2 regions of the Peptacetobacter sp. AB845 genome follow, and region 2 is predicted to be linked to the other one. Evidence: riboswitches for the same ligand, from Rfam matches in the RefSeq annotation. Region 2 holds a riboswitch; the other holds the start of a gene.

Region 1 (5,463 bases), 1.1 Mb from region 2:
GCACCCATCATAACTACCGCATTCTTTTCGATAGTAACCATATCTCTAATAATTGAGCCTGGTTCTATTCTAGCAGATTCGTGAAGAGTATTTTTTAGAGGAATAGCAGAATTTCTTCTATCAAATTCTACATGTATATCTCTTATACAATCCTCTCTTTGATTAAGAGCAGCCATTATGGCATCGTAGTCCCCGATAAATATATGAGAAGAATCTGTTCCAAAAACTTTGTACTCGTCAGTAGACTCAAAGTTGTATGGCTCAGTATTTACATACACCTTAACAGGGGTCTTTTTCTCAACTTCCTTTATATATCTTGCTATTTCATAAGCATCATTTAAATTCACCATACAGGTAAACCCCCTTTTAAAAAAAATTAGTCTAAAAAGCTTAGCTAATAACTTTATTCCCCATTTGAATCATATACTAACATCTAATCCCTAAAATATTAATACATTCTAAAAAATACATACCAATTAAAATTAATATATAAATTAAAGTCAATACATTAATTAAAAATTAACACAGACATTGATGCGAAAATTATTTTAACATATCGTCCATGTTGTAGAAGCCAGACTCTTTACCAGCTATAAATTTAGCTGCAGCTAATGCACCATTAGCGAATATCTGTCTTGACTGAGCCTGATGACTTATAGTTACAACTTCACTATCTCCGCAGAATAATGCATCGTGTTCACCAACTATTGTTCCACCTCTAACAGCACTTATACCTATATCGCCTGGCTGTCTCTTACAACTTCTTCCTGATCTTCCGTTTACAACATTAGATTCTGGAAGTACTTCTTTAACACCATTTGCTATCATTATAGCTGTACCACTTGGAGCATCTACTTTTCTGTTGTGGTGTTTTTCAACTATTTCTATATCAAATCCGTTAAGAAGTTTTGCAGCTTCTTTAACTAATTTAACCATTATATTTACCCCAAGAGACATATTATAAGAGAAGAATACAGGTATTTCCTCAGAAGCTTTATGTATTCTTTCTATTTCTTCATCATTAAAGCCAGTAGTTGCTATAACTATTGGAGTTTTAGTTCTTAAAGCGTATCCAAGTACGTTGTCTAAGTTTGCGTGGTTAGAGAAGTCTATGATAACATCTCCTTTTTCTTCGCAATCAGCTAATTTTTCATATATTGTTATATCCTGTACACATTTACTTTTATCGTAAGCCTGAACAAAAGCAAGTTCGCAGTTTTCATCTGCTCTTACTGTTTCAGCAACTATTCTTCCCATTTTTCCGTCGTATCCTGTAGATATTACTCTTAACATAATTTCCTCCTAATTTAAAACTTAATTCTTTCAAGTATAATTATTAAAAACTTGATTAAGTTTATATTTTATTTAAATTATTTTATATCATAAATTTAAAATTGGATTGCAAAATATCAGATATAAATCCAACCTTCTGCAATCCAATGATTTACAAATTACTAAGCCTGAACTTTAAGTCCTGCATTTATCAATTCTTTTTTAAGAACTTCAAGATTAGCAGGGTCCATATTATCAAGTGGAAGTCTTAAATCTCCAACTTCAAATCCAAGTAAATTCATAGCAGTTTTAACTGGTATAGGATTTACTTCTATGAATAATGCAGCGATTAGAGCGTCTAAATCTAACTGTATTTTTCTTGAACCTTCAACATCTCCTTCAAGATATTTTTCAACTAAATCGTGAGTTTCTCTAGGGCATACGTTAGCAAGAACAGATATAACCCCATGTCCTCCTAATGATAATAGAGGAACTATTGAATCGTCGTTTCCAGAGTATATAGCGAAATCTTCTGGAACTAAGCTTGCTATTTCAGCAACCTGTCCTAAATCTCCACTAGCTTCTTTAACAGCAACTATATTAGGAACCTGAGCAAGTTCAGCTATTAAAGCTGGAGATATGTTCATACAAGTTCTTCCAGGAACGTTGTATAAGATTATTGGTATATTAACGCTTTCTGCTATTGTTACGAAATGTTTTTTAAGACCAGATTTGTTAGCTTTGTTGTAATATGGAGTTATTATTAATAATCCGTCAACACCAAGAGCTTCGGCTTTCTGGCTTAATTCAACAGAATGCATAGTATTGTTTGATCCTGTTCCAGCTATAACTGGTATTCTTCCGTTTACTTTTTTAACTGTAAATTCTAAAACAGAAAGTATTTCTTCATCTGACATTGTAGTAGCTTCACCAGTAGTACCGCAAGAAACTATAGCGTCAGTTTTGTTTTCTATATGATATTCGATAAGTTCAGCTAATTTATCGAAGTTTACCTTATTATCTTTTGTGAATGGTGTTACAAGAGCAACTGCAGAACCTTTAAATAACATTTGAGATCGACCCCTTTTCTTAAAAAATATAATTATTTAATAGTATTGTAATATTTTACAATATTATGTTAAACATTCTCAAAATATAGTTTAATTTATAAATTAATTTTAAACTAATTCCATTTCTATAGCTTTTTCAGCTATCTGAACTGCATTAGTAGCAGCACCTTTTCTTATGTTGTCAGCTACAACCCATAGGTTTACACCGCTATCAACACTGAAATCTCTTCTTATTCTACCAACGAATACTTCATCTCTATCAGAGAATTCAGCTGCAGTAGGGTATAGGTTTTCTGCTGGGTTATCAACAACAACAACATTTTCCATAGCAGCTAAAGTAGCTACAAGTTCGTCTAAATCGAAATCTTTTTCGAATTCAAGGTTTATAGACTCACTGTGTCCGTTTTTAACTGGTACTCTTACAGTAGTAGCAGTTATTCTTATAGAATCATCGCAAAGGATTTTTCTAGTTTCGTTGACCATTTTCATTTCTTCTTTAGTGTATCCATTGTCTAAGAATGAATCTATGTGAGGAAGGCAGTTGAAAGCTATTGGATGTGGGTAGAATCCTGTTGGATTTCCTTTTGATCCTTCTTCTAAATCTTCAACACCTTTAACACCAGAACCAGAAACAGCCTGATATGTAGAATATACTATTCTTTTTATAGTGTATTTATCATGTAATGCTTTTAATGGTAACATAGCCTGAATTGTAGAACAGTTAGGGTTAGCTATTATTCCTTTTTTGTGTTCTTTTATTGCTTCTGGATTTACTTCAGGAACAACTAGTGGAACTTCTGGGTCCATTCTCCAGAAACTAGAGTTGTCTACAACTAAAGCGCCATTTGCTGCAGCTATTGGAGCGAATTTTCCACTTGTAGAACCTCCAGCTGAGAATAAAGCGATATCTATGTTTCTTCCAGTAAATGAATCTTCAGTTAATTCTTCAACAGTGTATTCTTTTCCAGCGAAAGTTATTTTTTTACCTGCTGATTTTGAAGAAGAGAAAAGATATAAATCATTTATTGGGAATTCTCTTTCTTCTAAAACTTTTAGGAATGTTCTTCCTACCATACCAGTAGCACCAACTACTGCTAAATTTACTTTTTTCATTAAAAATCACCTCATAAACATTATACATTATTTTTAATATTCTATCTGCAAATTTAAACTTTTAAAGCTAAATAATTAGGTCTACGTTAATTTTTATGTATAAATTACTTGTAAAAGTTAAATAACATTCTTATTCATGAAAGTTAAATAACAGTCAAAAAAGTTCTATATACACAAAAGACGCACAAAGGAATACCTTGTACGTCTATAAATTCTTATAGCAAAGTAAACCTTGTAGCTCAACACTAAACAAGTGACAGTGCAGTATATATTCTATACTACCCCAGAAAAAATCTGTGCCCAGATAATTTCTTCGGCCATTTTCCCTTTTATACAAGATAAGTTTGCCAACTAGCCCGTATTACTAATGAAAACAGCGCCTCTACGCAGGTTATAGATATTAAATTAAACTCTTAAAGCAATAATAATACATTCTAGTAAAAATTGCAACACCAATTTGCACAACAAATAAGAATATTAAGAAAAATTCGATTTAAAAAACTTCATGGCAATGTCAAATTTTTTAAAAGAAACCGATATTTTTTGCAAAAAATTAGGTATAATAAAGAAAGATAGAAAACATAAAAATAATTATTTAATACGGAGGAATAATATGGATACTTTAAAAGAGTTATATAAAATCGGGAACGGACCATCAAGTTCACATACAATGGGTCCACAGAGAGCGGCAGAAAGATTTAAAAACGAAAATCCAGATGCAGATAGCTTTAGAGCTACACTTTATGGAAGTTTAGCAGCTACTGGTGCTGGTCATTTAACTGACTATATAATAATAAAAACAATAGCTCCTAAAAAAGTTGAGATAGTATGGAGAGAAGATATAATAAAAGACTTCCATCCAAATGGGATGTTACTTGAAGCTCTTGATAAAGACGGAAACACTACTGCACAGTGGGAAGTATTCTCAGTAGGTGGTGGGTCTCTTGCTGAAGAAGGAAAGAGAAATACTTCTGCAGTTAAAGAAACATATCCTCTAAGTACTATGGACGAGATAGTAAAATGGTGTAAAGACAATAACAAAACATTAGTTGATTTTGCATTAGAAAATGAAGATAGTGACATAATGGATCACATAAATACAATAAGAGAAGCTATGAAAAAATCAATAGAAGAAGGATTAGCTACTAATGAAGTAATACCAGGAAAATTACACTTAAAGAGAAGAGCAGGAGTATTCTATGAAAACTTCAAAAAAACTAACGACTTCTCTACATTAGTTTACGCTTATGCACTAGCAGCTTCTGAACAGAATGCTTCTGGGAATATAATAGTAACTGCACCAACTTGTGGTTCTGCAGGTGTTCTACCAGGTATATTCTTCGCTATGAAAGATTACATGAATTTAACCGATGAACAGGTAAACGAAGCTATAATAGTAGCTGGTATAATAGGAAATATAATAAAAACTAATGCGTCTATTTCAGGTGCAGAAGTTGGATGTCAGGGTGAAGTAGGTGCTGCATGTTCAATGGCAGCTGGAGCAGTTGCTTATCTTCAGGGTGGTTCTATAGACCATATAGAATACGCAGCTGAGATAGCTCTTGAACACCACTTAGGTATGACTTGCGACCCAGTTTACGGATATGTTCAGATACCTTGTATAGAAAGAAATGCTATGGCAGCACAGAGAGCTTTTGATGCAGCTAAGTATGCTATGATAACAAATGGGGAACATTCTGTTTCATTAGACCAGGTTGTTGAAACAATGAAAGAAACTGGACTTGACATGCATGATAAATATAAAGAAACAGCTAAAGGAGGATTAGCTAAACACTTCTTCTCTTGCTAATTGGTATATCTTGGGACTGTTGCAATTTTGCAATGGTCTCTTTTTTTATACTCGGATTTTATAAATAATCTCCTCTCCAGGCAATCAAGTTGCATTGTCGAGTTCGATTTATTTATAAAATTCGAGCAAAAAGAGAAGCATTTAGCAAAAGTTGCAACAGTTTACGATTATACAATTAATTAAGAGAAGAAGTGTTTT
Region 2 (5,463 bases):
AACTGTAAAAGAAAGTGAGTTTACAAAGGATGTTAGCCCTGTAAATGTAAATGAAATCAGAATAGTAGATGAAGATATGGCAATGAAGCTAGGGGATAAGAAATTAGGTGAGGTTCCAGCTATAGGAAGTGTTTCTAAATTAGGAAAATTCCACATACAAAAGGTTGGAGAAAAACTTTACTGGGTAGCACCTCTAGTACATAGAGATTTTATAAAATGGGTTACTAATATGGGAGGAACAAATGGATACGTTATGGTATCTGCAAATGATCCTCAGGATGTTAAATTAGTGCAAAAGGCAAATGGAGAAGATGTAAAAATAGTATATCAGCCAGATGCATACATACTTCAGGACTTACACAGACATGTATATATAAAAGGTGGAATGAGCAGAGGTATGGCAGACTATACATTAGAAATTGACGATAATGGTAAGCCATTCTGGGTAGTTTCTCTTTATGAGCATAAAGTAGGATTTGGAGGAGCAAATGTAAATGGAACTGCAATAGTCGATACTAAAACAGGAGAGACTAAGTTCTATTCTATAAAAGATACTCCAGAATGGGTTGATAGAATTCAACCAGAAGAATTTGTTATTGACCAGATAAATAGTTGGGGAGTATATGTAAATGGATTTATAAACTCTGTAATATCTGAAAAAGGTGTATTAAAGGCTACAGAAGGAACTTCTTTAGTATACGGTGAAGATGATAAATCATATTGGTATACAGGAATAACTTCAGCAGGTGGAGATGAGTCTACAATAGGATTTATGTTAGTTGACTCAAGAACTAAAGAAGCAAAACTTTATAAACAGCCAGGTGCAACAGAAATGGCAGCTATGAAATCTGCGGAAGGTAGTGTTCAGGAAAAGAACTATGAAGCTACATTCCCTGTTATGTATAATATATTAGGTCAGCCAACTTACGTATCATCATTAAAAGATAAGGCTGGACTTGTTAAGAGAGTCGTATTCGTATCTGTTGAGGACTACAACATAGTTGGAGTTGGACGGGATAAGGCAGAAGCAATGAAAAATTATAAAGATGCGTTAGAGTCTGGTGGAAGTGGTTTAGAAATAGATGAATCTGATGAGTTTGACAAAGAACTTGAAGGTACAGTTAAGAGAATTGCCGCAGATACTAAAAATGGTAATACTATATACTATCTGACTTTAGATACAGATGATGGCAATATATTCTATGCAACTTCTAAAATTTCTAAGGAATTACCTCTAACAAAAGAGGGAGATAAAATAAAAATTACTTTCTCTAAAGATGAAAAAGATGTAATAGAAATTGACGAATTCGATAACTACAATATAGGAAAAACTGTCGAAAAGAAAGAAGATTCTAAGGTTAAGGATAAAAAATCAGAAGATAAAAAACAAGAAGAAAATAAAACTAATAAAAAAGAAACTACAAACAAAGTAGAAACACAAGAAGAATAATATTTTTATGATAAGGCTATTGCGATTTTGCAGTAGCCTTTTTAAATTACAATTTACATTATAAAGTTAATAGAGTTATAGATTTAATCTATGAAGATTAAATGAGTATATAGTTATAATCTATTTTATTTTTTTAATAAAGTGTAATAAGATATTTAGTGGAATATAATAAAATAAAAATGGGGGGTATTTTTTTATGAATACTAAAAAATTGACATTTAGTGCTATGTGTGTTGTAGTAAACCTTGTATTAGGAACTGTTATGGGTATGATACAGATTCCTCTTCTATTCCTTGACACAATAGGTACTATACTTGGTGCAGTAGTTCTCGGACCATTATGGGGTGCTTTAATAGGTGGATGTAGTAACCTTGTATTAGGTGTTATATCAGACCCTACAAACATACCATTCGCAATAGTTAATATAGCTACAGGTCTTATAGTAGGATTTATGGCTAAAAAAGGAAACTTCGGTTATAAAAAAGCTATTATAACAGGTATTATACTTGCAGTAGTTTGTCCTATGATAGGAACACCTATATCAGTTTATATGTTTGGTGGACTTAGCGGAAGTGGAGCTGACTTATTAGTTGGAGCACTTTTACAGGCTGGACAGCAGATATTCACAGCAGCATTTATACCAAGAATATTAAGTAATATAGTAGATAAACCATTATCTTGTTTATTAGTTGTATTATTTATATCTAAAATGCCTAAGAATTTCCTTGCTCAGTTTAAATCACAGGAAAATTAATATTTAGAATGAAATTCATAAAATCCTAAATAAATATTTAAAAAAAGGGTTATCGTATATACATTAAAATATATTTTACGATAACTCTTTTTTATTGTGATTTTGTGAAGGAGTTTCAATCATTTAAAAATTTAGATGTAATAAATTAAAAAAGAGATGAATTTAAATATGATATAATTTTTATAAATGAAATATATTATAAATTAGGGGGAATATATAAAATGAAAGATATTATACTTGTATCTCATTGTATGCTTAACACTTTTTCTAAGGTAGAAAGTTTTGGAGAAGAAGAAGGAAGAGAAGAAGCTAGAAGAAAAGTAATGCAAACAATTATAGAAAATGGAATTGGGATAATACAGCTTCCATGTCCAGAGCTTATAATGTACGGAACAAAGAGATGGGGACATGTTAAAGACCAGTTTGACACACCTCACTTTAGAAATGTATGTAGATGTGAATTTGAAGTATATCTACAGCAGCTACAGGAATATATAAACAATGGCTATAATATAATAGGAATATTAGGGATAGATGGAAGTCCATCTTGTGGTGTAGACCTTACTTGTGTAGGAGATTGGAGAGGAGAAATAGGTAGCAACCCAAATCTTAGACAGACTATAGATAGTATAAAATATGTGAGAGAAAAAGGTGTACTTATAGACGAAATTTCAAAAATACTTTCTGAAAATGGAATAGAGTTAGAAATGTTCGGATTCCAGACTGAAACTGCAGACGATATATGTGAGAGAATAAAAAATTCTATAAAGTAAAAAAATATTAAAAAATATTGCTAAAAAATTTAAAATTTAGGTGTAATAAATAATTTTTACATAAATTTTAAAATTTTCAGAAAAAAAGTTGCAATATTGGAAATAATATGTTTTAATATACTTATCAAAAAAAACAGAATAATAAACCAAGGTAGAGGCGCTATTGTTCAATAGTATCTAAAGGAGTTGGCAGACGTTGAATTTAGAGAAAGGGGATATAGCCGAAGAAAGAATATATGGCGATAATTCTTTCTGGGCCTGTATATAATATATACTGGACTGTCGCTTTAATAAGTGTTGAGCTACAAGGTTACTTTGTATGAATACAGCGGTTCAAAGTTTCCTTTGAACCGTTTTTTTTATTTTGAATATTGAAGTAAAATTTGAATATTAAAGTAAAAGGCGATATATTTGGCAAAAGAATAGGGAATTTGCTAAAGGTAAGATTGAGTTTTATTATTCGCAAGGAGGTAAAAGAATGAGTGTAGTTGTACAGAAATACGGTGGAAGCTCTGTTGCCGATACTGATAAAATCAGAACAATAGCAGAGGGAATAATAGAAAGAAAGAAAACAGATTCTAATATAGTAGTAGTTGTTTCAGCTATGGGAAAAACTACTGATGGATATATAAATATGGCTAAGTCAGTAACAGATAAACCTTGTAAAAGAGAACTAGATGCTCTTTTATCTACTGGAGAAATGATTTCAGCATCAATGCTTGCCATAACATTAGAATCTTTAGGATGTAAAGCTATAAGCTACAATGCTTACCAGTTAGACATACATACAAGTGGAAATCATGGTAAATCATTAATAGATGATATAAATGTTGATAGAATACAGGAAAGTTTAGATGAGGGATATGTAGTAGTAGTTACTGGATTCCAGGGGATAAATGACGAAGGAGATATAACTACTCTAGGAAGAGGAGGATCAGATACTTCTGCTGTAGCATTAGCGGTTAAATTAAACGGAAAATGCGAAATATACACAGATGTAGATGGAGTATACTTCACAGATCCAAGAGCTTATGCAGATGCTAAAAAACTTGATGAAATAGAATATGAAGAAATGCTAGAACTTGCAAGCTTAGGTGCAAAAGTTATGCATTCAAGAAGTATAGAACTAGCTCAGAAATATGGAGTAGAAGTATATGTAGGACGTACATGTGGAACAGTAAAAGGAACATACATAAGAGGAGGAAAAAACATGAAATTAGAAGATAAAGTAATAACAGGAATAGCAACAAGTGATGCAGATAGCTCAATAACAATAAAAGAATTAGATATGGACAACGTATCAGCTCTATTTGAAGATATAGCAAATAAATCTATAAGTGTGGATATGATAAGCCAGACAGCTCCAATAGATGGAAAATTAAACGTATCATTTACTATACCAAAAGATGAAGTAGAAGAATGTATAGAATTAGCTAAAAAATACACTTCAGACGAAAATGTAGCTGTAGACAATGATATAACAAAATTCTCATTAGTTGGACTTGGAATGAAACACACTGCAGGGGTTGCTTCAAAGGTATTTAGAATATTCAAAGAAAACAACATAAGAGTAAAATTAATAACAACATCAGAAATCAGAATAACTTGTGCAATAAATACTTCGGATAAAGAAGTAGCTATACAGAAAATGTGCGAAGAGTTTAATGTATAAAAGAAATTGAAAGAAAGTAGGGAATAGGATATGAGACTTCATGGGAGTATGGAAATAAAAAATGACGAACTTTATATTGGTGGTGTAAATTGCCTAGATATGGTAAAAGAATACAAAACACCTCTTTATGTATTTGATGAGCAGCTTATAAGAGATAATTGTAGAGAATACAGAAAATATTTTAAAGCTGAAGAAAATGGAAATAGAGTGGCATATGCAGGTAAAGCATTTTTACCAGGATATATGTGTAGACTTATAAAAGAAGAAAAGATGTGTCTTGATGTAGTATCTGGTGGGGAATTATACACAGCTCATAAATCAGGATTCCCAATGGAGAACATATTCTTCCATGGAAACAATAAAACAAGAGAAGAAGTTGAGATGGGTGTAGAGTATGGAGTTGGAAAATTCGTAGTTGATAACTTCTATGAATTAGATTTATTAGAAGAAATTTGCGAAAGAGAAGATAAAGTACAGGAAATATACTTTAGAATAACTCCAGGAATAGAAGCTCACACTCATGAGTATATAAAAACAGGACAGATAGACTCAAAATTCGGATTTGCACTTGTAAATGGAGATTTATACAATGCAATCGAAAAGTTAAAAGAGTACAAAAGAATTAAATTAGTTGGACTTCATGCACATATAGGTTCTCAGATATTTGAACTTGAACCATTCCTTGATGAAGTAGATGTTATGATGAATCTTGTTAAGGAAATAAAAGAAAAATATGGAATAGAATTAACAGATGTAGACTTAGGTGGAGGAGTAGGTGTTTATTACACTGAAGAAGATAAACCAAGAGCTATAA

What was found. A riboswitch is a leader RNA that binds a small molecule or an ion and turns the genes downstream of it on or off. The one in region 2 is predicted to bind lysine.
Region 1: it holds a riboswitch for lysine, as region 2 does, so the genes downstream of both, ACK2WO_RS04250 (aspartate-semialdehyde dehydrogenase) here and ACK2WO_RS09120 (aspartate kinase) in region 2, are expected to answer to the same signal.

The regions. Positions count from the first base shown of each region.
Region 1 covers NZ_CP180001.1:866,391-871,853, forward strand. The annotation lists gene dapD (2,3,4,5-tetrahydropyridine-2,6-dicarboxylate N-acetyltransferase) at 1-350, opposite strand, end outside; gene dapB (4-hydroxy-tetrahydrodipicolinate reductase) at 544-1,293, opposite strand; gene dapA (4-hydroxy-tetrahydrodipicolinate synthase) at 1,455-2,342, opposite strand; gene ACK2WO_RS04250 (aspartate-semialdehyde dehydrogenase) at 2,451-3,455, opposite strand; lysine riboswitch at 3,683-3,848, opposite strand; gene ACK2WO_RS04255 (L-serine ammonia-lyase) at 4,069-5,265, shown strand.
Region 2 covers NZ_CP180001.1:1,926,941-1,932,403, reverse strand. The annotation lists gene ACK2WO_RS09135 (hypothetical protein) at 1-1,450, shown strand, start outside; gene ACK2WO_RS09130 (CD3073 family putative ECF transporter S component) at 1,647-2,204, shown strand; gene ACK2WO_RS09125 (CD3072 family TudS-related putative desulfidase) at 2,426-2,977, shown strand; lysine riboswitch at 3,122-3,290, shown strand; gene ACK2WO_RS09120 (aspartate kinase) at 3,456-4,649, shown strand; gene lysA (diaminopimelate decarboxylase) at 4,680-5,463, shown strand, end outside.